Rhodopseudomonas palustris: one gene and its partner. The protein of the gene in region 2 binds, or shares a complex with, the protein of the main gene of each other region. Links are inferred from orthologs where the notes say so. Each region holds a gene or a part of one and is shown on either strand. Other genes may lie near its edges. The genes, in order: carA and carB.

Region 1 (11,294 bases), 430 kb from region 2 along the record:
TGTGAACTGTCGACAATCACCCCGGTCTGAACTGTCAGGAATCTATCCGGTCCGTACCCATATTGCTCACCGCCGATTGATCCTGTCTGCCTCCGCTTGGACGGACATCCAGCCCTCTATTCGATCTACAACTTCACCAACACGGTGAACGATTTCAGTACCTCAGTCGAAAGCTGGAGCGCTCCGAGCGCTGCGCTCGGGTCCTTGGCGACCAACTTCGTGAGCATGCCGTTGGTGAAACTTGCCGTCGTCGAATTGCTGACGAACGCTCGCCTGTTGAAGTAAAGCACCCCTTGATGCGGCCCTGGAGCCACGACAGTCTCCACAGTCTCAGCCGGCAGGGTCTTTGCGCGTGGACGCGTGAGGCTCGCGGAGATCTTCAGTTCACGGCCTGTCGCTGTCCGGAAGCACACCGCGTTGGTCGGACAAATGCGCGGTTGATCTTGGTAATAGAGGGCTGTCGCGGGGTAAGCTGCCGCCGGCAGGGACACTTGGGTCGGGATGGCACCCTTCTTGCCGATATTCACATCGGTGATCGAGATGCTCAGTTCGCAAGTTTCGCTCGACTTTTCCTTTTCCGGTCTGCTGTCGCCCACTGCCGGGGTCGCCTTCAGTGTGAGTGGTTTAGTGGGTTTGTGATGGTCCCCGGCGCTCCCATACGTCAGATCGAACGTTGCCTGAACGGCAGCTTTGGGGCAGTTCGGTGGTGGTGGAAGCGGCGGAGTCTCCTTCGACCCAAGGGGGGCCTCGAGGAACGTACTGAACTGGCCCTTCTGAACTTCTCTTTGCAAAGTGCTGAACTGTTGTGCGACTTCAGCCACAGCCTTGACGATCTCTTTTGTTTGGTCGGTCGTCGTAGTGGATACCGATTTGAGTAGTCCGTTCGGATCGATTTCGATTGTGACTTCGTCGTTGGACATATCGCTGTGCCGGTACAGCACGCTTTCCCGATGTTTAAGGTCAGGAAGGATTTTAGGGGTCGAGGATAGGGTTATCGTTTCCGACTGAGGATCGTAGCTGGCCGTTGCCGTCAACTCGCCCCTAGGCAGGAAATAGGCCATGTAGGCGCCGTCGAACGCCTCATCCAGCGGCGCGGAGTTCGATCCCTCAACGACTTGACCGCCGACACAGCCAGCGCAAGCGCCCGAAAAAACAGCCGTAAAGGCAAATGATTTCAAGTTGATACTCATCTATGCCCCACTAATTGATTGTTAAAATACAATTAGTGAAGCATAGAGTCAGACGGGTGCATAGTCCTCGCTTGACAAGCTACCTCTTCTTCCACCCGCCCCGATGCCCCGGCGCCCCGCCGCTCGAGCGCGGGGCGGGGCCGAATTCCGGCCCCGACTCGCGGCTGTTGGTCGGCTGGAAGATCCTGCTCTCGGTGCCCGGGCCCATCTCGTCGAGCGTCGGTTTGCGCGGCTTGCTCCGCTGCACTTTCTTGACTTCGTGCCAGCCGGCGATGCCCATTTCGTCGAGGTCGGGTTTGTGCACCTTGCTGCGCGGGGTGTTGTTGCCGCCGCGTTCGGTCGAGAGTTTCGGCAGGTTGGCGGAGGCGCCGAACTGTTTGTCGCCCTTGTAGCTCCCCGCCTTGGCGGCGACGCCGCGCTGCTTCACCGTCGGGTCGTCGCTCACCGCCAGTTCGGTCGCGCGCAGGCGTTTGACTTCGTCGCGCAGTCGCGCGGCTTCCTCGAAGTTGAGGTCGGCGGCGGCCTCGCGCATCCTGGTTTCGAGGTCGGCCAGCACCGCCCCGAAATTGTGCCCGATCACCGCGGCGTCGTCGGTGAAGCCCGAGCCCTTGCCGTCGCCGATCTCGACCAGCACGTGGTCGCGCTCGTACACCGAGCCGAGAATATCTCCGATCGACTTCTTGATGCTCTCCGGGGTGATGCCGTGCGCGGTGTTGTATTCGATCTGCTTCTCGCGGCGGCGACCGGTCTCGTCCATCGCGCGCTGCATCGAGCCGGTGACGTGGTCGGCATAGAGGATCACCTTGCCGTCGACGTTGCGCGCGGCGCGGCCGATGGTCTGGATCAGCGAGGTCTCGCTGCGCAGGAAGCCCTCCTTGTCGGCGTCGAGGATCGCCACCAGCGCGCATTCCGGAATGTCGAGGCCTTCGCGCAGCAGATTGATGCCGACCAGCGCGTCGAACGCGCCGAGCCGCAGGTCGCGGATGATCTCGATCCGCTCGATGGTGTCGATGTCCGAATGCATGTAGCGCACGCGGATTCCCTGCTCGTGCAGGAACTCGGTGAGGTCTTCGGCCATCCGCTTGGTCAGCACGGTGATCAGGCTGCGATAGCCGGCATTGGCGGTGGCGCGGACTTCGCCGACGAGGTCGTCGACCTGGGTGCGCGCCGGGCGGATGTCCACCGGCGGATCGATCAGCCCGGTCGGGCGGATGACTTGTTCGACGAACACGCCGCCCGATTCGTTCAGCTCCCACGCCGCCGGCGTCGCCGACACGGCCACGCTCTGCGGCCGCATCATGTCCCATTCCTCGAACCGCAGCGGCCGGTTGTCCATGCAGGACGGCAAGCGGAAGCCGTATTCGGCCAGCGTCGCCTTGCGCCGGAAGTCGCCTTTGAACATGCCGCCGATCTGCGGCACGGTGACGTGGCTCTCGTCGGCGAACACCAGCGCGTTGTCGGGCACGTATTCGAACAGCGTCGGCGGCGGCTCGCCGGGGCGGCGGCCGGTGAGATAGCGCGAGTAGTTCTCGATGCCGGCGCAGCTTCCGGTCGCTTCCATCATCTCGATGTCGAACGAGGTGCGCTGCTCCAGCCGCTGCGCTTCCAAGAGGCGGCCCTGCGCGTGCAACTGGTCGAGCCGCCATTTCAACTCGCTCTTGATCGACTTGATCGCCTGGATCAGCGTCGGCCGCGGCGTCACATAGTGCGAATTGGCGTAGATCTTGACGAATTCCAGCTCGTCCTGCTTGTGGCCGGTGAGCGGGTCGAATTCCTCGATAGCTTCGACCTCGTCGCCGAACATCTTCACCCGCCAGGCGCGATCCTCGTAGTGCGCCGGGAAGATGTCGATGACGTCGCCGCGCACGCGAAACGTGCCGCGGGTGAAGTCGGCTTGCGTGCGCTTGTATTGCAGCGCCACCAGATCGGCGATCAGCGCGCGCTGGTCGATCCGCTCGCCCTTCTTCAGCGCGAAGGTCATCGCCGTGTAGGTCTCGACCGAGCCGATACCGTAGATGCACGACACCGAGGCGACGATGATGACGTCGTCGCGCTCCAGCAGCGCGCGCGTCGCCGAATGCCGCATCCGGTCGATCTGCTCGTTGATCGAGGAGTCCTTCTCGATATAGGTGTCGGTGCGCGGGACGTAGGCTTCCGGCTGGTAGTAGTCGTAATACGAGACGAAATACTCGACGGCGTTGTCGGGGAAGAAGCTCTTGAACTCGCCGTAGAGCTGCGCCGCCAGCGTCTTGTTCGGCGCCAGGATGATCGCGGGGCGCTGCGTCGCCTCGATCACCTTGGCCATGGTGTAGGTCTTGCCCGAGCCGGTGACGCCGAGCAGCACCTGGGTGCGATCGTTGCGGGCGATGCCTTCGACCAGTTCCTTGATGGCGGTCGGCTGGTCGCCCTTCGGCTCGTAGTCCGACTTGATGACGAAGCGCACGCCGCCTTCGGATTTCTCCGGCCGCGGCGGCCGGTGCGGCACCCACAGCTTGACGTTGCCGTCGTCGCCCTTGAATTCCGGACGCCCCTCGCGGATCAGCGCCTCCAGCGCCTCGGCGGTGGCCTGCACCCCGAGCGCCTCCATCTTGTTGCGCGGCGGCCGCGCCATCGCGGCCGCGTCGTCCTCCTCGGTCGGCAGCCCGAGCTGCCGCGCCAGTTCCGGATCCAGCGTCGGGATGGTGGCGGCGGTGCCGTAGGTCGCTTGCGGGGCTTCAGCGAAGCCTTGACCAAACCCTTGCCCGTTGCCCCCCACTCCTGACCCCTCCTCGCGAGGGGGAGGGGAGGATTGCGGCGAGGCCGTGCTCTCTTCTCCCTCCCCCCTTGCGGGGGAGGGGCGGGGTGGGGGGGAAGCCGCGGGTGCGGCGCTGTTGATCTGCGATGCGCTCCCCTTCGCCGTCGACGCCCGGCCGCGATGCACCGCGGCTTCGCCGCCGGTGCGGCGGTCGCGTGAATTGTCCGGCGGCTGCTGCAGCCCGGTGCCCGAGCCCATCCCGGCGTCGCCGCGATTGATCGCCGGGTTGAGCAGCTCCGCCAACGCCGGCCCGATCGGCTTGACGTCGGGGCGATGCGCCTTGGATTTCGGGGCTTTGGACGACGATCTGGCTTTCGCCGCGCCAGGCTTGTTCGGGGAATCGGGGGATTTGGCCATGGGCCGAATATGGGACCGACGGCGGCGGGTGAAAAGGGCGGGAGGTGACGCGCAGCCGTGTATTCGCGGGACGCAATGCAAGGCTGCAGCCTCTCATGCGGCGCCGATGGTTCCCGCCCATTGACATCACGCGGCGTTCCGTCAAAGTCCATGCAACCGCATCAACTTTGCCAGCGTCAGCCACAGGAAACGCCCGATGATCGACCTGTACTACTGGACCACGCCGAACGGCCACAAGATCACGATGTTCCTGGAGGAGGCGGGGCTCGATTACAAGATCGTGCCGGTGAACATCGGCAAGGGCGATCAGTTCCAGCCGGACTTCCTGGCGATCGCGCCGAACAACCGGATGCCGGCGATCGTCGATCATGCGCCTGCCGGCGGCGGCAAGCCGCTGTCGGTGTTCGAATCCGGCGCGATCCTGCTGTATCTCGCCGACAAGACCGGGCGCTTCCTGCCGAAGGACCTGTACGCGCGCAACGACGCGCTGCAATGGCTGTTCTGGCAGATGGGCGGGCTCGGCCCGATGGCCGGGCAGAACCATCATTTCAACGTCTACGCGCCCGAGAAAATCCCCTACGCCATCAATCGCTACGTCAACGAGACCAACCGGCTCTACGGTGTGCTCAACAAGCGCCTCGCCGACCGCGACTTTCTCGCCGGGGAGTATTCGATCGCCGATATGGCGAGCTATCCGTGGATCGTGCCGTACAAGAACCAGAGCCAGAACATCGACGATTTCCCGCATCTGAAACGCTGGCTCGAGGCGATCGCCGCGCGCCCGGCGACCGTGCGTGCCTACGCCAAGGCCAAGGAGGTCAACCCCGATTTCGGCCAGCCGACGATCCGCACCGAGGAAGAAAAGAAGCTGCTGTTCGGCCAGACCGCGGCGGTGGTGAAGTAATTGGTGTCGTCATTCCGGGGCGCGCGCAGCGCGAACCCGGAATCCCGAAGTTCAGATCACCGCGAGATTCCGGGTTCGCCGCTGCGCGGCGCCCCGGAATGACGGCCGTCGTATCACCAATCCCGTCATGCGCGGGCTTGACCCGCGCATCCATCCTCTTGAAGAGATGGATCGCCGGATCAGGTCCGGCGATGACGACGCGAAGTGGGGCGAGCGCCCACGACCATCAGCGAGACCCGAGGACACGCATCATGACCCTCAAACTCTTCGAACTGGTCGGCGCCGATGCGACGCGGCCGTTCTCGCCGTATTGCTGGCGGATCCGGATGGCGCTGGCGCACAAGGGGCTCGCCGCCGAGACCATCCCGTGGCGCTTCACCGAGACATCGGCGATCGCGCCGTACAGTTCCGAGAAGGTGCCGGTGCTGCTCGACGGCGACAAATCCGTCTGCGACTCCTGGGCGATCGCGAATTATCTCGAAGATACCTACCCCGACCGGCCATCGCTGTTCGGTGGCGACGGCGGCCGCGCGATGGCGCGGATGCTGAACGCCTGGGGCGATCCGGCGATCGTCGGCGGCATCTTTCCGCTGATCATCGCCGACATCGTCCAGCGGCTCGGTCCGGACGACGCCGCGTATTTCCGCAAGAGCCGCGAGGCGCGCTTCGGCAAGACGCTGGAGGAGATCGCGAGCACGCGCGACAGCGCGGTCGAAGGCTTCCGCAAGTCGCTCGACCCGCTGCGGCTGACGCTGAAGACGCAGCCCTTCATCGGCGGCGCTGCGCCCAACTACGCGGATTACATCGTGTTCGGTGGCTTCCAGTGGGCCCGCGCCGTCAGCGATTTCGCGCTGCTGAAGCCCGACGACCCGGTCCACGCCTGGCGCGACAGATTGCTCGACGCGTTCGGCGGCCTGGCGCGAAACTCGGGCGGCTATCCGGTGTGAGCGCCGCCGTCGTCGTCAGAGACGGCGGCGAGTTCCCGCCCTACGCCGCGCTCTTCTTCGCCCGCATCAGGTCCGAGAACCGGCGGAACAGATAGTGCGAGTCGCGCGGGCCGGGTGAGGCTTCGGGGTGGTACTGCACCGAGAACACCGGCCGGTCGGCCAGCGCGATGCCGCAGTTCGAATCGTCGAACAGCGACACATGCGTCTGCTGGACGTTGGCCGGCAGCGTCGTCTTGTCGACCGCGAAGCCGTGGTTCATCGAGGTGATCTCGACCTTGCCGGTGGTGAGATCCTTGACCGGATGATTGGCGCCGTGGTGGCCCTGATGCATCTTCACGGTCTTGCCGCCGAGCGCGAGGCCGAGCATCTGGTGCCCGAGACAAATGCCGAAGGTCGGCACGCCGGAATTGATCACCTGCTGGATCACCGGCACCGCATATTTGCCGGTCGCCGCCGGATCGCCCGGGCCGTTCGACAGGAACACGCCGTCCGGCTTCAGCGCCAGGATGTCGTCGGCCGACGTGGTCGCCGGCACCACCGTGACCTTGCAGCCTTCGCCGGCGAGCAGCCGCAGGATGTTGCGCTTGACGCCGTAGTCGATCGCGACGACGTGGAACTCCGGCTTGTCCTGCCGGCCGAAGCCCTCGCCCCAGGCCCACGGCGTCTCGTCCCAGTCGAAGCGCTGGCCGGAGGTCACCATCGGCACCAGGTCCATGCCCTCGAGGCCGGGCCATTCGCGGGATTCTTCCTTCAGCGCATGCAGGTCGAATTTGCCGTCCGGCGCATGGGCGATCACCGCGTTCGGCATGCCCTTGTCGCGGATCAGCGCGGTCAGCGCGCGGGTGTCGATGCCCGACAGGCCGATGATGCCGCGCGCCTTCAGCCAGGCGTCGAGATGCCGCGACGAGCGATAGTTCGACGGGTCGGTGATGGCGTCGCGCAGGATCACGCCGCGCGCACCCGGCGTCGCCGCCATGTTCACCGTCTCGATATCCTCGTCGTTGGTGCCGACATTGCCGATATGCGGGAAGGTGAAGGTGATGAGCTGCCCGGCATAGGACGGATCGGTGAGGATCTCCTCATAGCCGGTCATCGCGGTGTTGAAGCAGACCTCGCCGACGGCGTGGCCCTCCGCGCCGAGGCCGAAGCCTTCGAACACGGTGCCATCGGCGAGCACGAGCAGCGCGGTCGGTTTATGGTCCGGCCAGGCGGGATTGGATGCTGAATTGGTCATGAGCGCATTACATAGTCTCGACGGTTGCGTCCGTCAAAGCGCCGAACCGGGCAATTCGTTCGGTTTTCGACGATATTTGACAGGGGATTTTCGCTGTCTAGTTTCGTGACGGGCCGCGCGGGACGGATTCGTGCGCCGGGGGAGGTTTCATGGACACTTCGTTGCCGATCGTGCTGATTCCGGGGCTGGGCGGCTCGCCGCGGATCTACGCCCCGGTGCTGCCGGCGTTGTGGGCGTTCGGCCCGGTGACGGTCGCCAACCATATCCGCGACGACAATATGCCGGCGATCGCCCGCCGGATCCTGGCCGAGGCGCCGCCGCGCTTCGCGCTGGCCGGGCATTCGATGGGCGGCTACATCGCCTTCGAGATCATGCGGCAGGCGCCGGAGCGGGTGGCGCGGCTCGCCTTGATTAACACCCAGGCGCGGCCGGACAGCGACGAGGCCAAAGAGCGCCGCACCCGGCAGATCGCGCAGGCCGAATCCGGCCAGCTTCATGCGGTGCTCGACGTGCTGTATCCGGGCTTCGTGCATCCGGCGCGCCGCGAGGATCACGCCTTGCAGCGCATCGTCCACGAGATGGGCGACGATGTCGGCGCCGCCGGCTTCGTCCGCCAGCAGCGGGCGATCATCGCCCGCGCCGATTCGCGCCCCACCCTGGGGACGATCCGCTGCCCGACTCTGGTGATCTCCGGCGACTCCGACGCCACCATTCCCAACAGCCTGTCGCAGGAGATGGCGGACGGCATTGAAGGCGCCCGACTTGTGATCATCCCGGATTGCGGTCACCTGCCGCAGATCGAGCAGCCGGCCGACACGGCCGCCGCGCTGGTGGACTGGCTGAGGAACTAGTGTTGTTTCAGGGCCGGAGACGGCCTACATCAGGCGCGACCGACCGTCCCCTCGTCATTGCGAGGAGCGCAGCGACGAAGCAATCCAGAGCCCCGGATGCGGAGCCCTGGATTGCTTCGCTTCGCTCGCAATGACGGTGAAGTCGAGGACGACATCTCAAGGAGCCCGACATGCTGCGCGACGATATCAACAACGCCGTCAAGGACGCGATGCGCGCCAAGGACGAGCGCAAGCTCTCGACGCTGCGGATGATGAATTCGACCATCAAGAACGCCGACATCGAGGCGCGCGGGCAGGGCAAGCCGCCGCTGTCCGACGGCGATCTGCTCGGCGTGTTCCAGAAGATGATCAAGCAGCGCCAGGAATCGGTCGAGCTCTACGACAAGGGCGGCCGCGCCGAGCTGGCCGATCAGGAGCGCGCCGAGATCGCGGTGATCCAGGCCTATCTGCCGCAGCAGATGTCCGAGGACGACGTCAAGGCCGCGATCGCCGCAACCATCACCGAAACCGGCGCCGCCGGCATCAAGGACATGGGCAAGGTGATCGCCGCCCTGAAGGCGAAATACGCCGGCCAGATGGATTTCGGCAAGGCCGGCGGTTTGGTCAAGGCGGCGCTGACGGGTTAGCGCACGCGATCAAGCCCGCGCGGTTGCGCCTGCCCCAACCGCCGTCATTCCGGGGCGCGGGCGCCAGCTCGCGAACCCGGAATCCAGAAGTTGCTTGACGAGGCGGCCCCGACAAACAGCTCGAGAGTCCGGGTTCGCCGCTCCGCGGCGCCCCGGCATGACGACGAGCGCGGGTGAAGGTGAACTCGTCGCGGTGACGTGAGGCGCGACCGCCGCACCGCAATTGCGAACCGCCGCCGCCGAAGTAATCGCTGCATCGCACCTCGATCATGCTGCGATGCGACGAAGACGCCACGCGGATGCGTGCGCGCAGGCGTGATCAGTTCCATGTACGATCGTGATTGACGGCGAACGCGACTGCGCGCCTAATCGACGCAACTAACAACAAGCGAACATCGCAACAATTGACCAGGGAGGAGCGACCATGTCGATCTCCGGTAAGGTTGATCCCGTCGTGCGGAGCGTCAGCTTCGCCGACATCGCGGATGCGTTCGGCCAGGGCCTGCGCGATTTCCAGGCCGCGCCGTTGTACGGCCTCGCCTTCGGCGCGTTCTACGCCGCCGGCGGCGTGCTGATCCTGCTGTGTCTCACCGCGCTGCACATGGTGTATCTGGCCTATCCGCTCGCCGCCGGCTTCGCGCTGATCGGGCCGTTCGTGGCGCTCGGCCTGTACGAAGTCAGTCGCCAGCGCGAGGCCGGCAAGCGGCCGTCGCCGATGCAGATCGTCGGGCTGATCCGCAGCCGCGGCGAGCTCGGCTGGATGGCGTTCGTCACGCTGTTCCTGTTCGTGATCTGGATGTACCAGGTCCGCCTGCTGATCGCGCTGTTCCTCGGCGTCAGCGCCTCGTTCGGCAGCCTGCAGGAATTCATCTCGGTGGTGCTGACGACCAATGAAGGGCTGGTGTTCCTCGCCGTCGGCAATTGCGTCGGCGCGGCGCTGGCGCTGGTGCTGTTCTCGCTGACCGTGGTGTCGTTTCCGCTGCTGCTCGACCGCGACGTCGATTTCGTCACCGCGATGCTGACCAGCGTCCGCGCTGTGGTGACGAGCCCGGGGCCGATGATCGCCTGGGCCGCGGCGATCGTGCTGCTGCTGGCGGTCTCGGCGCTGCCGTATTTCCTCGGCCTCGTCGTGACGCTGCCGATCCTCGGCCACACCACTTGGCATCTGTATCGCAAGATCGTCGCCCCGGTCGCCGCCGAGATGCCGGAGACGATGCCCGAGAGGGCAGCGGACAACGTGCTGACGTTGCCGCAGGCCGCGACGCGCAACTGACGCGGCGCGCAGCCTGTCTGCGCCGCGGCGCGCTCCGGGCGTGACGATCTCGGGTCGGCTCGCCTTGCGGCCGCGTCGCTGCTATCCTTCGCGCCGAAATCCGGTCGCGAATGGGAATGCCGATGTCGCTCGAACTGTATCTCACCTATGTCGGCGCCTGCATCGTGCTGGCGCTGCTGCCGGGGCCGGTGGTGACGCTGGTGATCGCCAACGGCCTGCGCCACGGCACCCGCGCCGCGTTGGCCAACATCGCCGGCGCGCAGCTCGGCCTCGGCCTCGTCATCGCCCTGGTGGCGGCCGGCCTCACCACGCTGATGGCGACGATGGGCTATTGGTTCGACTGGCTGCGCCTGCTCGGCGCCGCCTATCTGGTGTGGCTCGGCATCGGCCTGATCCGCAATCCGGTGCAGGGCGTGGCGACCGACGCGCCGCCCCCGCCGCCGCGCGGCGGTTTCTTCCTGCAGGGGCTGGTGGTGCTGCTGGCCAATCCGAAGGTGCTGGTGTTCTTCGGCGCGTTCATTCCGCAATTCGTCGATCTGCAGCGCGATCACGTCCCGCAGGTGGCGCTGCTCGGCGCGACCTTCATGGCGATCGTCGCGGTCACCGACGCGGTCTACGCGCTGCTGGCGGGGCGCGCGCGGACGATGTTCTCGGCGCGCCGCACCCGGCTGCTGTCGCGGATCTCGGGCGGCTTCATGATCGGCGGCGGCGTCTGGCTCGCGCTCAGCCGGGCGAAATAGGGCGACGTCATTCCGGGGCGCTCGCGACAGCGAGCGAACCCGGAATCTCGAGGTTGCCCGGGGATCGGATTCCGGGTTCGCCGCTGCGCGGCGCCCTGGAATGACGGGGAGAGCGGTAGTAGAACCGTAGGGTGGGTTAGCGCGCAGCGCGTAACCCACCGATCGCGCGTGCCGACAGAGAGACGATGGGTTACGGCGCAAGAGCGCCTAACCCATCCTACGGTCTCGGATGCGCGATTTGATTACTTGATCGCCTGCCGCGCCCGCAGCACCCCTTCGATCGCGGTGAGCACCCGCGCCAGCCGCTCGGCCCATTCGGCCTGGCCGGTCTCGTCGATGATCTGGTCCTGGCGGATTTCGATGCCGGAATTGATCAGG
Region 2 (12,365 bases):
GCCGCGGGCGTGCCGGTGGAACAGCGACACCGACAGTTCCTGCTCAAGCGCGCTGACCTGGCGCGACACCGCCGATTGCGACAGACCGAGCTGCTCACCCGCATGGGTGAAGCTGCCGGCTTCGGCGGCGGCGTGGAAGACCTTGAGCTTGTCCCAATCCATATCGGTGAACCCGTCGCGGTGTCGAGCCATGACTACTCCGCCGCCTGGCGTTCGCTGGCTCGCACTGCGAGGAAGCGTTCGGCTTCCAGCGCGGCCATGCAGCCGAGGCCCGCAGCGGTGACGGCCTGGCGATAGGTTTCATCGGCGACATCGCCCGCGGCGAACACGCCGGGAACCGAGGTCGCGGTGGAGTTCGGCGCCACCTCGACATAGCCGGACGGCTTCAGCCTGAGCTGGTCCTTGACCAGTTCGGTCGCGGGCGCGTGACCGATGGCGATGAACACGCCGTCGGCGCGAACCTCGCTGAGCGCCCCGGTCTTGACGTTCTTCAGCCGCACATGCGTGACCTTGGTCGGTCCGTCGCTGCCGCAGATCTCGTCGATCGCGCTGTCCCAGATCACCTTGATCTTGGGGTGCTTGAACAGGCGATCCTGCAGGATGCGCTCGGCGCGGAAATGGTCGCGGCGATGCACGATGGTGACGCTGGCGGCGAAATTGGTCAGGAACAGCGCTTCCTCGACCGCGGTGTTGCCGCCGCCGACCACGACGACGTCCTTGCCGCGATAGAAAAAGCCGTCGCAGGTGGCGCAGGCCGAGACGCCGAAGCCCTTGTAGGTCTGCTCCGACGGGATGCCGAGCCACCGCGCCTGCGCGCCGGTGCACAGAATAACCGTATCGGCGATGTAGACGTCGCCGCTGTCGCAGGTCAGTTTGAACGGGCGCTGGCTGAGGTCGAGATCGACGACGAGGTCGGTCACGATCTTGGTGCCGACGTGCCGGGCCTGCCTCTCCATCTGCTCCATCAGCCAGGGGCCCTGGATGACGTCGGCGAAACCGGGATAGTTCTCGACGTCAGTGGTGATGGTGAGCTGCCCGCCGGGCTGGATGCCCTGGATCAGGATCGGCTCGAGCATGGCTCGCGCGGCATAGATCGCGGCGGTGTAACCGGCCGGTCCGGAACCGATGATCACAACTTTAGCCTGGACTCGACTGGGCACGTTTCAGCTCCCCAGAGATAGGGCGGCGCGAAGCAGGGATTTGCCTGGCAGGGGCATCGCCGTTGGGCGGAAGATTTCATCCGGAAGTCTATGTTATCTGGTGAGCTATGCAAGATTTGCAACACGTCCGTGCAGGATTTCCCACCATGTTTGGCAAACGAGTTGTGAGCATCGCGAAATAAAATTGCGCAAGTTTGGGCAAGTGCGTTATGAGGGGGACGATTTTCCGCCCAATCCGCAACACGGGATTTCGCCGCGTGTCCAAGAGCCTCGATCAGATCGACCTCAAGATTCTCCAGGAAATCCAGGAAGACGGCCGAATCACCAATGTCGAATTGGCGAAGCGGGTCGGCATCTCGCCGCCGCCCTGTCTGCGGCGGGTCCGGACGCTGGAAGAGGAAGGCTACATCCAGGGCTATCGCGGATTGCTCGATCCGGCCCAGCTCGGCTTCGACGTCACGGTGTTCGCCTCGGTGCATCTGTCGAGCCAGGCCGAAGCCGATTTGCGCGGTTTCGAGGAATTCGTCCGCAACGAGCCGCTGGTCCGGGAATGCTGGATGCTGTCCGGCGAGGTGGACTTCATCCTCAAATGCGTGGCGCCCGACATGGCGACGTTCCAGAATTTCGTCGCTCATCTGACGGCCGCGCCGCACGTGCGCAACGTGCGGACCTCGCTGGTGCTGCGCAATTCGAAATATGCCCCGGCGGTGCCGCTGGAATTGAAAGCGGCGGCGACCTGAACGGGCGCCACCGCGACGCCGTCAGCGCCCGCGGATCATCCGGTCGATGCTGACCGGCCCGCCGCCCGCCGTCGCCAGATACAGACAGGCGAAGCAGAACAGGATCGCCGCGGTGCCGCCGTTGAGCAGCGGCAGCCAGACCGGCGTGTCGCCCTTGAACATGTGGCCGAGGAAATAAGCGAACGCCATTTCGCCGGAGAGAATGAACGCCACCGGGCGGGTGAACAGTCCGAGCATCAGCAGCGCACCGAGCACCAGTTCGAGCGTGCCGGCGGCCCCGATCAGCGAAAACAGCTCGACCTTCGCGAAGTAAGGGACGGCCGGATATTTGAACAGCTTCGCGATGCCGTACTGAAGCAGCAGCAGGCCGGTGACAAAGCGAAACAGGCTCAGGGCGAAGGGCTGCCACCTGGCTGCGAAACTATCCACGTTCGGTATCCCCCTGGTCGATGTCGATCGCCGGTGGATACTTGGCGGCGCGCGTCATTGTCCATCACCCGCAGAACAGCAACACGGACAAGTGATTTCGATTCGATCGCGCGTGATCGGTCCCGTGCTCGCAGATCAGCCCGCTTCGACGCAGCAAAAAGGCCGCCCGCGGCGGCCTTCAGCTCGATCGTTCTGCCGTAGTAGCAGGCGTCAGCGCCACTCGACCTTGGCGATCTCGTAGGCCTTGGCGCCGCCCGGGGCGACGACCTCGACCGAGGTGCCTTTGGTCTTGCCGATCAGCGCGCGGGCGAGCGGCGAGGTGATCGAGATCTTGCCCTTCTTGGCGTCCGCTTCGTTCTCGCCGACGATCTGCCACACCGCCTTCTTCTCGGTGTCCTCGTCGATCAGCGTCACGGTGGCGCCGAACTTGATGGTGTCGCCGCTGAGCTTGCTGATGTCGATGATGTCGGCGCGCGCCAGCTTGTCCTCGAGCTCGGCGATGCGGCCCTCGTTGTGCGACTGCTCTTCCTTGGCGGCGTGATATTCCGCGTTTTCGGACAGGTCGCCATGCGAGCGCGCCTCGGCGATATGCTCGATGATGCGCGGACGATCCACCGACTGGCGCTGCTTCAATTCGTCCGAAAGCGCGGCGTAGCCGCCCGCCGTCATCGGTACCTTTTCGACCATCTTGCCTTCATCCTTCAGCATTCGTCGCGGTGCGCCGCTGTCTGCGCATCCGCGATGTCGTCAGCTTACAAAAAGGGAGCGAACCGCCAAAGCGGTGCCCCGAGAATACTTCCAGCCGTACCCTGGGTCGCCGCGAAACGCCGGATCAAACAATCCAGATGCTGGCGGGTTCCCGTCCTGCCGGCGTCGTTGCCAATCAAATTTGCCGGGCGCGCCACGCGCCCGGTGATGATCAGGTCTCGGAAAAGTAGCTCTGCAGGGTCCGAACCTCAAGGTCTCCGCCCAGATAGGCCCGTATTCCTTTTGCGGCGGCCACGGCCCCCGAAAGAGTGGTGTAATACGGAACCTTATGCAAGAGGGCAGCGCGTCGCAACGACCGGCTGTCCGCCAGCGCCTGCGGCCCCTCGGTGGTGTTGAACACGAGCTGCACTTCGCCGTTCATGATCGCGTCGACGATGTGCGGCCGGCCTTCCAGCACCTTGTTGATCTTTTCCGCCGGGATGCCGTGGTCGCTGAGATAGCGCTGGGTGCCCGAGGTCGCGATCACCTTGAAACCGACCTCGTGCAGCAGCTTCACCGCGTCGGCGATCCGGGTCTTGTCGCTTTCGCGGACCGACACGAACACCGTGCCCTTGCGCGGCACGCGCGTGCCGCCGCCGAGCTGGCTCTTGGCGAACGCGATCTCGAACGAGCGATCGAGCCCCATGACTTCGCCGGTCGAGCGCATCTCCGGGCCGAGCACGGTGTCGACGCCGGGGAAGCGCGCGAACGGAAACACCGATTCCTTGACGCCGACATGGTCGAGCTTGCGCTTCTTCAGACCGAGGTCGGCGATCTTCTCGCCGGCCATGATCCTTGCGGCGAGCTTCGCCACCGGCATGCCGATCACCTTGGCGACGAACGGCACGGTGCGCGAGGCGCGCGGATTGACCTCGAGCACGTAGATCTCGCCGTCCTTGATGGCGAACTGCACGTTCATCAGTCCGACGACGTCGAGCCCGAGCGCGAGCTCGCGGGTCTGGCGTTCGAGTTCGGCGATCATCGGCGCATCGAGCGAATGCGGCGGCAGCGAGCAGGCACTATCGCCGGAGTGGATGCCGGCTTCCTCGATGTGCTCCATAATGCCGACGATGAACGTGTCCTTCCCGTCGCACAGGCAGTCGACGTCGATCTCGGTGGCATCCGACAGATAGCGGTCGAACAGCAGCGGGTTGGTGCCGAGCACGGTGTTGATCTGGCCGGTCTTGTCGTTCGGATAGCGCGCCTTGACGTCGCCGGGCACCAGCTCGGGCAGGGTGCCGAGCAGATAATCGCTGAGCTGATTGTCCTCGCGGATGATCTGCATCGCGCGGCCGCCCAGCACGTAGGACGGGCGCACCACCAGCGGCAGGCCGAGTTCGGCGGCGACAAGGCGGGCCTGCTCGACCGAATAGGCGATGCCGTTCTTCGGCTGCTTGAGACGAAGTTTGTCGAGGATGCGCTTGAAGCGGTCGCGGTCCTCGGCGAGGTCGATCGCGTCCGGCGAGGTGCCGAGGATCGGCACGTCGGCGGCTTCCAGCGCGCGCGCCAGCTTCAGCGGGGTCTGGCCGCCGAACTGCACGATCACGCCTTTCAGAGTGCCGTTGCTGCGCTCGGTGTCGATGATCTCCAGCACGTCCTCGGCGGTGAGCGGCTCGAAATACAGCCGGTCCGCGGTGTCGTAGTCGGTCGACACGGTTTCCGGATTGCAGTTGACCATGATCGATTCGTAGCCGGCGTCGTGCAGCGCGAAGCAGGCGTGGCAGCAGCAATAGTCGAACTCGATGCCCTGGCCGATCCGGTTCGGGCCGCCGCCGAGGATGATCACCTTGTCCTTGGCCGAGGGGTGGCTTTCGTCGGACGCGGGGCCGGCGAACGGCGACTCGTAGGTCGAATACATGTAGGCGGTCGGCGAGGCGAATTCCGCCGCGCAGGTGTCGATCCGCTTGAACACGGGACGCACGCCGAGCGCGCGGCGCTTGGCTTTCACCTCGGCTTCGGTGCTGCCGGCCAGCACTGCCAGGCGGGCGTCGGCGAAGCCCATCGCCTTCAAGGTCCGCATTCCGAACGCATGGTCCGGCAGCCCGCTGGCGCGGACCTTGTTCTCCATCTCGACGATGCCGCGCAACTGCGCCAGGAACCACGGATCGATCTTGCAGGAGTTGAAGATCTCGTCGTCGGTCCAGCCGAGCCGCATCGCCTGCGCGACCTGCAGCAGTCGGCTCGGCGTCGGGGTGCCGAGCGCGGCGCGGATCGCATTCTTGTCGTCGCCGCGGCCGAGCCCGTCTATCTCGATTTCGTCGAGGCCGGTGAGGCCGCTTTCGAGGCCGCGCAGCGCCTTCTGCAGGCTCTCCTGGAAGGTGCGGCCGATCGCCATCACCTCACCGACCGACTTCATCGAGGTCGTCAGATTGTGCGAGGCGCCGGGGAATTTCTCGAAGGCGAAGCGGGGAATCTTGGTGACCACGTAATCGATGGTCGGCTCGAACGCCGCCGGCGTCGCGCCGCCGGTGATGTCGTTGGCGATTTCGTCGAGCGTGTAGCCGACCGCGAGCTTGGCCGCGACCTTGGCGATCGGGAAGCCGGTCGCCTTCGAGGCCAGCGCCGAGGAGCGCGACACCCGCGGATTCATTTCGATCACGACCAGCCGGCCGTCGTCCGGATTGACGGCGAACTGCACGTTGGAGCCGCCGGTCTCGACGCCGATCTCGCGCAGCACCGCCAGCGAGGCGTCGCGCATGATCTGGTATTCTTTATCGGTCAGCGTCAGCGCCGGCGCCACCGTGATCGAATCGCCGGTGTGGACGCCCATCGGGTCGAGATTCTCGATCGAGCAGACGATGATGCAGTTGTCCTTCTTGTCGCGGACAACCTCCATCTCGTATTCTTTCCAGCCGAGGATGGATTCCTCGATCAGCACCTCGCTGGTCGGCGACGCATCGATGCCGCTCTCGACGATTTCGATGAACTCCGCCTTGGTGTAGGCGATGCCGCCGCCGGTGCCGCCCATCGTGAAGGACGGCCGGATCAGCGCCGGGAAGCCGATCTCGTCGAGCGCGCGCAGCGCGTCGGGCAGGTTCTTGACCTGGCGCGAGCGCGGCGTTTCGAGGCCGATCTTGGTCATCGCCTCGCGGAAGCGCTCGCGGTCCTCCGCCTTGTCGATGGCGTCGGCGGTGGCGCCGATCATTTCGACGTCGAACTTCTCCAGCGTGCCGAGCTTGCGCAGGCTCAGCGCGCAGTTCAGCGCGGTCTGGCCGCCCATCGTCGGCAGCAGCGCGAAGCCGCCCGGGATGACGTAGCGTTCCTTCTCGACGATCTTGGCGACGATCTCGGGCGTGATCGGCTCGATATAGGTCGCGTCGGCCAGTTCCGGATCGGTCATGATCGTGGCCGGATTGGAATTGACCAGGACGACCCGGTAGCCTTCCTGCTTCAGCGCCTTGACCGCCTGGGTGCCGGAATAGTCGAATTCACAGGCCTGGCCGATCACGATGGGACCGGCGCCGATGATGAGGATGGTGGAGATGTCTGTTCGTTTGGGCATCAAATCTCGCTGACGCGGGCGGGAATTTCGGGCACAAAAAAAGGGCGCGCAGCCGCGCGTCCCTTGTTCTACAAGCGCCGGGCTTCCCAGGCGCGCGGGCGTGTCTTAAACCAGTTTCCGCGACCGCGAAAGGGCTTGCAGCCGCCCGTCAACCACCAATTTCGGTGGTTGGAGGCCCAGCCTGGACTTGAACCAGGAAAAAAGAGCGTTGCACCGCCCCCGCGTTGATCTTCCGCCACCGGGCCGACCGCACTGTGGCGCTTTGCGGCCCGACGATCCAGCGCGAAGCTGAGTTAACCTTACTTGCTGTGGAACCGACCGCCTGGTGCGCGCAGCCCTCACGGCCTGAGGCCTCACGCACTCGTGTCCCCCGTTTCGTAACAATCGGCGCGGAGCTGCGTATCTTGGACAGCCGCGGGTGACGGCGCGGGCCGCAACCGCCCGCCGTCCGTCCCCGCAATGCCCATCGAATCCGCGAGGAAAGCCCATGCGCTCCATCAGCCGTCTTGCTCTTCGCGCCGCCGCCCTGGGCGCGCTGGCGCTGTCCGCCGCCTTTGCACCCGCGCTCGCTTCGGAGGAGGCGGTGGTGATCCCGCCGCCGGCGCTCGACGCCATCCCGGCGGACAGCACCCAGACCGCCGTGTTCGCGGGCGGCTGCTTCTGGGGCGTGCAGGGCGTGTTCCAGCACACCGCGGGCGTGCTCAACGCCGTGTCGGGCTATTCCGGCGGCAGCAAGGCGACCGCCAATTACATGACGATCTCGACCGGCGTCACCGGCCACGCCGAGGCGGTGGAGATCAAGTACAACCCGAAGCAGATCAGCTACGGCAAGCTGCTGCAGATCTTCTTCTCGGTGGCGCACGATCCGACCCAGCTCAACCGGCAGGGCCCGGATTCCGGCACGCAATATCGCTCGGCGATCTTCACCCTGAACGACGAGCAGAAAAAGGTCGCCGACGCCTATATCGCGCAGCTCGATGCGGCGCGCGTCTACAAGAAGCCGATCGTCACCAAGGTCGGCGCGCTGGAGGGCTTCTATGCCGCGGAAGCGTATCATCAGGACTACCTGACGCTGCATCCCACCCAGCCCTATATCGTCTATAATGATTTGCCGAAGATCGAGAACCTGAAGAAGCTGTTTCCGAAGGACTATCTGGAAAAGCCGACGCTGGTGAGCAGCGCCAAGGTCACGAACTAGCGGTGGATCGCCCGAAGGTTCAGGAGTTGCCATGACCGATACCAAGACGATGCCCGGCAAGGTCGCCAAGAGCGAGGCCGAGTGGCGCAAGGAACTGACGCCGATGCAGTATGCCGTGTTGCGCGAAAAGGCGACCGAGCGTCCGTTCTCCGGCGAGTACGAGCACGATCACACCCCCGGCACCTATGTCTGCGCCGGCTGCGGCCAGACTCTGTTCGAGTCTGATGCGAAGTTCGATTCCGGCTGCGGCTGGCCGAGCTTCACCACGCCGGCCGAGGCCGCCCATGTCGACGAGGAGCGCGACGTCAGCCACGGCATGGTCCGCACCGAGGTGCTGTGCTCGCGCTGCAGCGGCCATCTCGGCCACGTCTTTCCCGACGGCCCCGGACCGACCGGATTGCGCTACTGCATCAATTCGGCCGCGCTGAAGCTGAAGCCGAGATAGTCCCACTCCCTGAGGGGAGCGGGCGCGGCGCGCGGGTCGCAATCGCCGAGATCAGGCATATCATTTCTCCAGAGCCGGAGCGGCGCTCGCGCCCCGCCACCCGGCCGGGGAGGGCGATATGTCGATCGCAACCATTCTCATCCTTGTCCTGATCATCCTGCTGCTCGGCGGCCTCAGCCAGCGCTTCGGCGGCTACGGCCAGGGCCACGGCCTGACCGGCCTGATCGGCGTGGTTTTGATCGTGATTCTGGTGCTGTTGCTGCTCGGCAAGGTCTGATGCCGCCATCGGCGCCGGCAGGGGATCGGCCGCGGCCGGTGCCCGCGCGTTCGCCGGCGGGGTCGCATTTTTCCACAGAATGCCTATATCTGAGGGTGCATCCATCGGGCGTTGCCTGGCTGCCCGCAGTGGCGCGGCTGACGCGCCAGATTCACCCATTTTGTCAGAAGGTTAGTCGCGTCATGGCATTCAGCTTCGAGACTTCCGCCGAATTATTTCCCGCAGCGATCCGGAAAAAGAAGCGTGCCGGCTTCACCTATCGCCGGTTCGACAATGCGGCGGACGCCGTGCGTTTCGCCATCGAGGAACTGCCGGCGGATTCGCTGAACGGCGCCTATCTGCAGGTCGACGAAGCCCGGTTCGACCAGAAGGGCATCCGCTCGCTGTACGATTGCGAGGCCTTCCCGCTCGAGCGCAAGCTGCCGGTCGCCGAGCCCGAGGCGGTCCAGGACGCCAAGGAAGACGCCGCCTGAGCCGATCCGGCTCAGCGTCGTTGTTTCACGTCCGGCTCAGGATCGTGTCGATGCGCTCGGCGTAGCGGCGGCCGCAGGCTTGCAGGCTGTAGTTGTCGAGCATGTTGCGGCGCGCCCGTTCGACCTTGGCGGTCGCGATGTTCGGATCGGTGAACAGCGCCTTCATATGGGCGGCCGCGCTCTCGGTCGAGGGTTCGAACCACTCCTGATCGTTCCAGTAGATGTACTGATCCTCGAGCACCGGCGTGACGTGGCCGTCCACGACGAAGGCGGTCTCGTCGGTGCAGAAATCGCGATTGCCGCTGTAGTTCGACGCGATCACCGGCGTCCGCAGCAGCATCGCCTCCGCCATGATGCGACCGAACCCTTCGGACCGGTGCAACGAGACCAGCGCGTCCGCCGATTCGATCAGTTGCATCACGCGCGCCCTGTCCCAGGTTTCGTAGATCAGATTGATCCTCGGGTCTTCCTCGGCGAACATCTTCAGCGCGAGCAGAACCGGATTGCCCTCCGCATTCATCGCCTTGATGGTCAGGCCGACATCGTCGAATTGTCCTTTCGGAAACGCGCGCTGAAACGCCCGGATCGTGCCCAGCGGGTTCTTGCGGGCGAAGTAGGAAAACCCGTCGAAGACGAAGACGAAGTTGAAGCGGTCGCGCGGAAGCTCCGGAATCGCGTCGCGACCGGGGAGCGCCGACATATCGACCGTCACCGGAAGCGGCATGTGGATGACGGGCTTCGATGTCGCCGGCGACAGGCTGTCGACGATGAAGCGTGTCGACGACCAGATCTCGTCGACCACCAGATGGGGCAGCGAAACCCGCCGCGGCCAGCGCGACAATTCCCACGGCCAATATCCGATCACGTAGTCGGCCGCGAATCCCGCCAGCCCTTCGAACTGCTGTTCGGCCAGCATGTCGAAGCCCGAGAAGGCGAAGATCCGGATCCGGGCGTCCTGAAGGTCGGGCTGAATAAAGCGCTCGACCTTCTCGGCCGCCTTGTTCGGCCCCGGCAGCCAGCGCCGGGTATGAAACAGGCTGAGCTTCAGCGAGGTTTCCTGCTGCAGACTTTCGAACACCGTTCGGGCGTCCTCGCCCTGGCCGCTCTCCGCGCGCGGAAAGCCGGCGATTTCGACGTCGACGCGTTGACGCCCGGCGACCGCGGCCTTGATCGGAATGCCGGGATGCATGCGCAATCCGTGCGAGCCGTATCCGACGCGGTAGAGGTAGTGCCGCTGTTCGTTTCGCCACCAGGCGGCGTGGCCCGAACTCGGTAGCGGCAGAACCTCGGCGGACACCAGTTGGCGCGCGATGCCGCAAAGGTCGTCGGTGAACTGATTGGCTGCACCCAGATGCGTGCAGATCTGCTGTTTGAGCGCATGCAACTGGCCCGACGATGACAGATGCTTCAGGCTGTCCGAAAAATTCAGCCGGCCGGCGCTCGACGCCAGATCATACGCCAATGCGGGCTGCTGGCCGCGCAACTGCAGCAATCCATTGCTGATCGGGATGTCGAGATCCTGTTCGAAGGCGAGCGTCGGCGCGAACAGGAATTCCCGCTCCAGGATGGCGAAATCCGAATGCGCGAAGCGGCCCGCGCGCTCCCACCAGGCGAGGAAGTCGGCTCGTCCCTCCGGCGTCGCGAGATCGTAGGCGTCGCGCAACTTGGGCTCGGTCTGATGAAGCCGCGTAAGGTATCGCGGAATGTCGACCGGCGAGGGGGCGGCAAGCGCGCCGAAATTCGCCTCGAACCAGAACGCCCGAATCATACGCACGAGTTGCAGCCGCGCTCCGATCTGGCCTTTGCGCGGACGCAGATGCCGCGCGGCCCGCAACCACCAGCCGAACAGGGCGTCGTCGGCAGGCGGCCCATCGGCGCCGAGCAACGCCAGTTCCGGCCCGAGCGCGACGGCCGCCTGCGCGACGACCGCGGGCAGCGCGGCTTCGCCGCAATACGGCGCGCCGCTTTCGGTCCTCGCCGGCTGCAGCCATTGAAGAAAGATGCGGAGCGCCAGCCGATATTCCAGCAAGCCGGATCTGAAGAACCACCCGATGAAGTTGGTGTAGCCTTCGTCGTTGCCGAGATCGAAGGCCGCCTGCAATTCGGCGCGCGCATCGCGGATCCAGCCGAACAGCCGCAGCGGCGGGAGCACGCCGTCCTGCGGCCAGTCGGGATCGATCGACATCGCGTCGGCCGCGATCCTGTCGAACAGTCCCGGCCCCAGCGCGGGATGCGTCTCCAGAATCCGCTCGATGTTCGCGATCCAGTACTGGAAGTGCTCGGGGCGACGCCGGCTCAGCGCCAGCGATTCCGGCAGGGCGACCCGGAATCGCTCGGCTGTGAATTCGCGCTCGCAGACGAAGATCTGCACCAGCCAGTCGTAGGGAAGGCGGTCTTTGTCGGCGATGTCCTGATCCGTGCAATACGGACCGCGGTCGAGCAGGTAGGCGGCCGTCAGCGCATCGGCTTCCGTCGAGCCGGCTTCGATGCTGCTGAGCCACCACGCCAGCAGCACGTCGGCGTCGGTCGCCGACAGCATCGGCACTCTCTTGTGGAAGTCCGGTCCCGCTGACTGCCACTTCAGCAGCAGGGATTTGGGGAGGCCAAAGCCCAGCGAGCAATTCGGATACTGGTCGTCGGGACGCGATAATTCTTCCGACAGTTGGACGACGAGCATCAGAATGATCCGAAGGGAACAGCCCCGCATTGCTAAAGGCGTTCATCGCGTTTGGCAAACCCGCGATGTGCCGCGCCCCTCAGGACCTCGTGCGCCGCCCGGCCGCTGCCGTCGAGCAACCCCGGGAAGCTCTGCGATCCGACCTGTCGATTGTTTCATCCACCTGAAATAAAAAGACTTTTCTCAAGGGGAAGGAGCAGGAGTGCAGCTTTGGTGTAGCGATTGCGGTTGCTCCCGCAACGCGAAATCCGTATGACGACGCAGACGACCCTCCACATCACCAGTGACCGACGAGGATACCCCGGATGAGCGACCCACGGGTATTGATCACCACATATCCCGAGGCGTTTCTGCACCGCGGCGGCGGCGAGTTCGAGATCGTCGAACTGGCGAACAATCTGCGCCTGCTGGGCATCAGGGTCGATCTCTACGGGCCGAATTCGCAGCCGATCTCGTTTTACGACACCGTGCTGCATTTCTCGGTCGTCGAATCCGGCATGAACCTGTTTCGCGCACTCCAGGCGTCGGCGAAGCGCATCGTGCTGGTCCCCAACCTGTGGTGGATCGGGCCGCCGAGCGACCACGATCGGGCGAGCGCCGAAGAGTTCTTCCGGCTCGCCGACCAGATCGTCTTCAAGTCCACGGCCGAGCGCGACAACGTCAGAAAATACGCGGCGTTTCCGGATTCCAAGGCGGTGCTTTGTCCGTGGGGCGTCG

The links.
Region 1: the proteins of carB (region 2) and carA are in contact, whole or in part, in a solved structure (PDB 1KEE), measured with the Escherichia coli proteins. The link is inferred for Rhodopseudomonas palustris from one-to-one orthologs.

What each region holds. Positions count from the first base shown.
Region 1 is NZ_CP140155.1:3,152,916-3,164,209, reverse strand. What follows is about bases 5,330-8,187. They hold carA (glutamine-hydrolyzing carbamoyl-phosphate synthase small subunit), read right to left. Parts: upstream 7,427-8,187; coding sequence 6,233-7,426; downstream 5,330-6,232. Other genes in these bases: SR870_RS14310 (alpha/beta fold hydrolase), read left to right, coding at 7,576-8,187; SR870_RS14320 (glutathione S-transferase family protein), read left to right, coding at 5,497-6,192. Also shown: SR870_RS14335 (hypothetical protein), read right to left, coding at 126-1,190; excinuclease ABC subunit UvrB, read right to left, coding at 1,270-4,341; SR870_RS14325 (glutathione binding-like protein), read left to right, coding at 4,538-5,245; more of SR870_RS14310, read left to right, coding at 8,188-8,277; SR870_RS14305 (GatB/YqeY domain-containing protein), read left to right, coding at 8,448-8,903; SR870_RS14300 (DUF2189 domain-containing protein), read left to right, coding at 9,328-10,176; SR870_RS14295 (LysE family translocator), read left to right, coding at 10,299-10,916; SR870_RS14290 (N-formylglutamate amidohydrolase), read right to left, coding at 11,159-11,294. UniProt on the Escherichia coli protein: Small subunit of the glutamine-dependent carbamoyl phosphate synthetase (CPSase).
Region 2 is NZ_CP140155.1:2,715,747-2,728,111, reverse strand. The notes cover bases 3,049-6,977. They hold carB (carbamoyl-phosphate synthase large subunit), read right to left. Parts: upstream 6,579-6,977; coding sequence 3,249-6,578; downstream 3,049-3,248. Outside these bases: SR870_RS12300 (LysR family transcriptional regulator), read right to left, coding at 1-192; trxB (thioredoxin-disulfide reductase), read right to left, coding at 195-1,160; SR870_RS12290 (Lrp/AsnC family transcriptional regulator), read left to right, coding at 1,418-1,900; SR870_RS12285 (DoxX family protein), read right to left, coding at 1,922-2,329; transcription elongation factor GreA, read right to left, coding at 2,540-3,016; peptide-methionine (S)-S-oxide reductase MsrA, read left to right, coding at 7,066-7,776; peptide-methionine (R)-S-oxide reductase MsrB, read left to right, coding at 7,808-8,221; SR870_RS12255 (DUF3309 family protein), read left to right, coding at 8,340-8,498; SR870_RS12250 (hypothetical protein), read left to right, coding at 8,681-8,971; SR870_RS12245 (glycosyltransferase), read right to left, coding at 8,997-11,648; SR870_RS12240 (glycosyltransferase family 4 protein), read left to right, coding at 11,954-12,365. UniProt on the Escherichia coli protein: Large subunit of the glutamine-dependent carbamoyl phosphate synthetase (CPSase).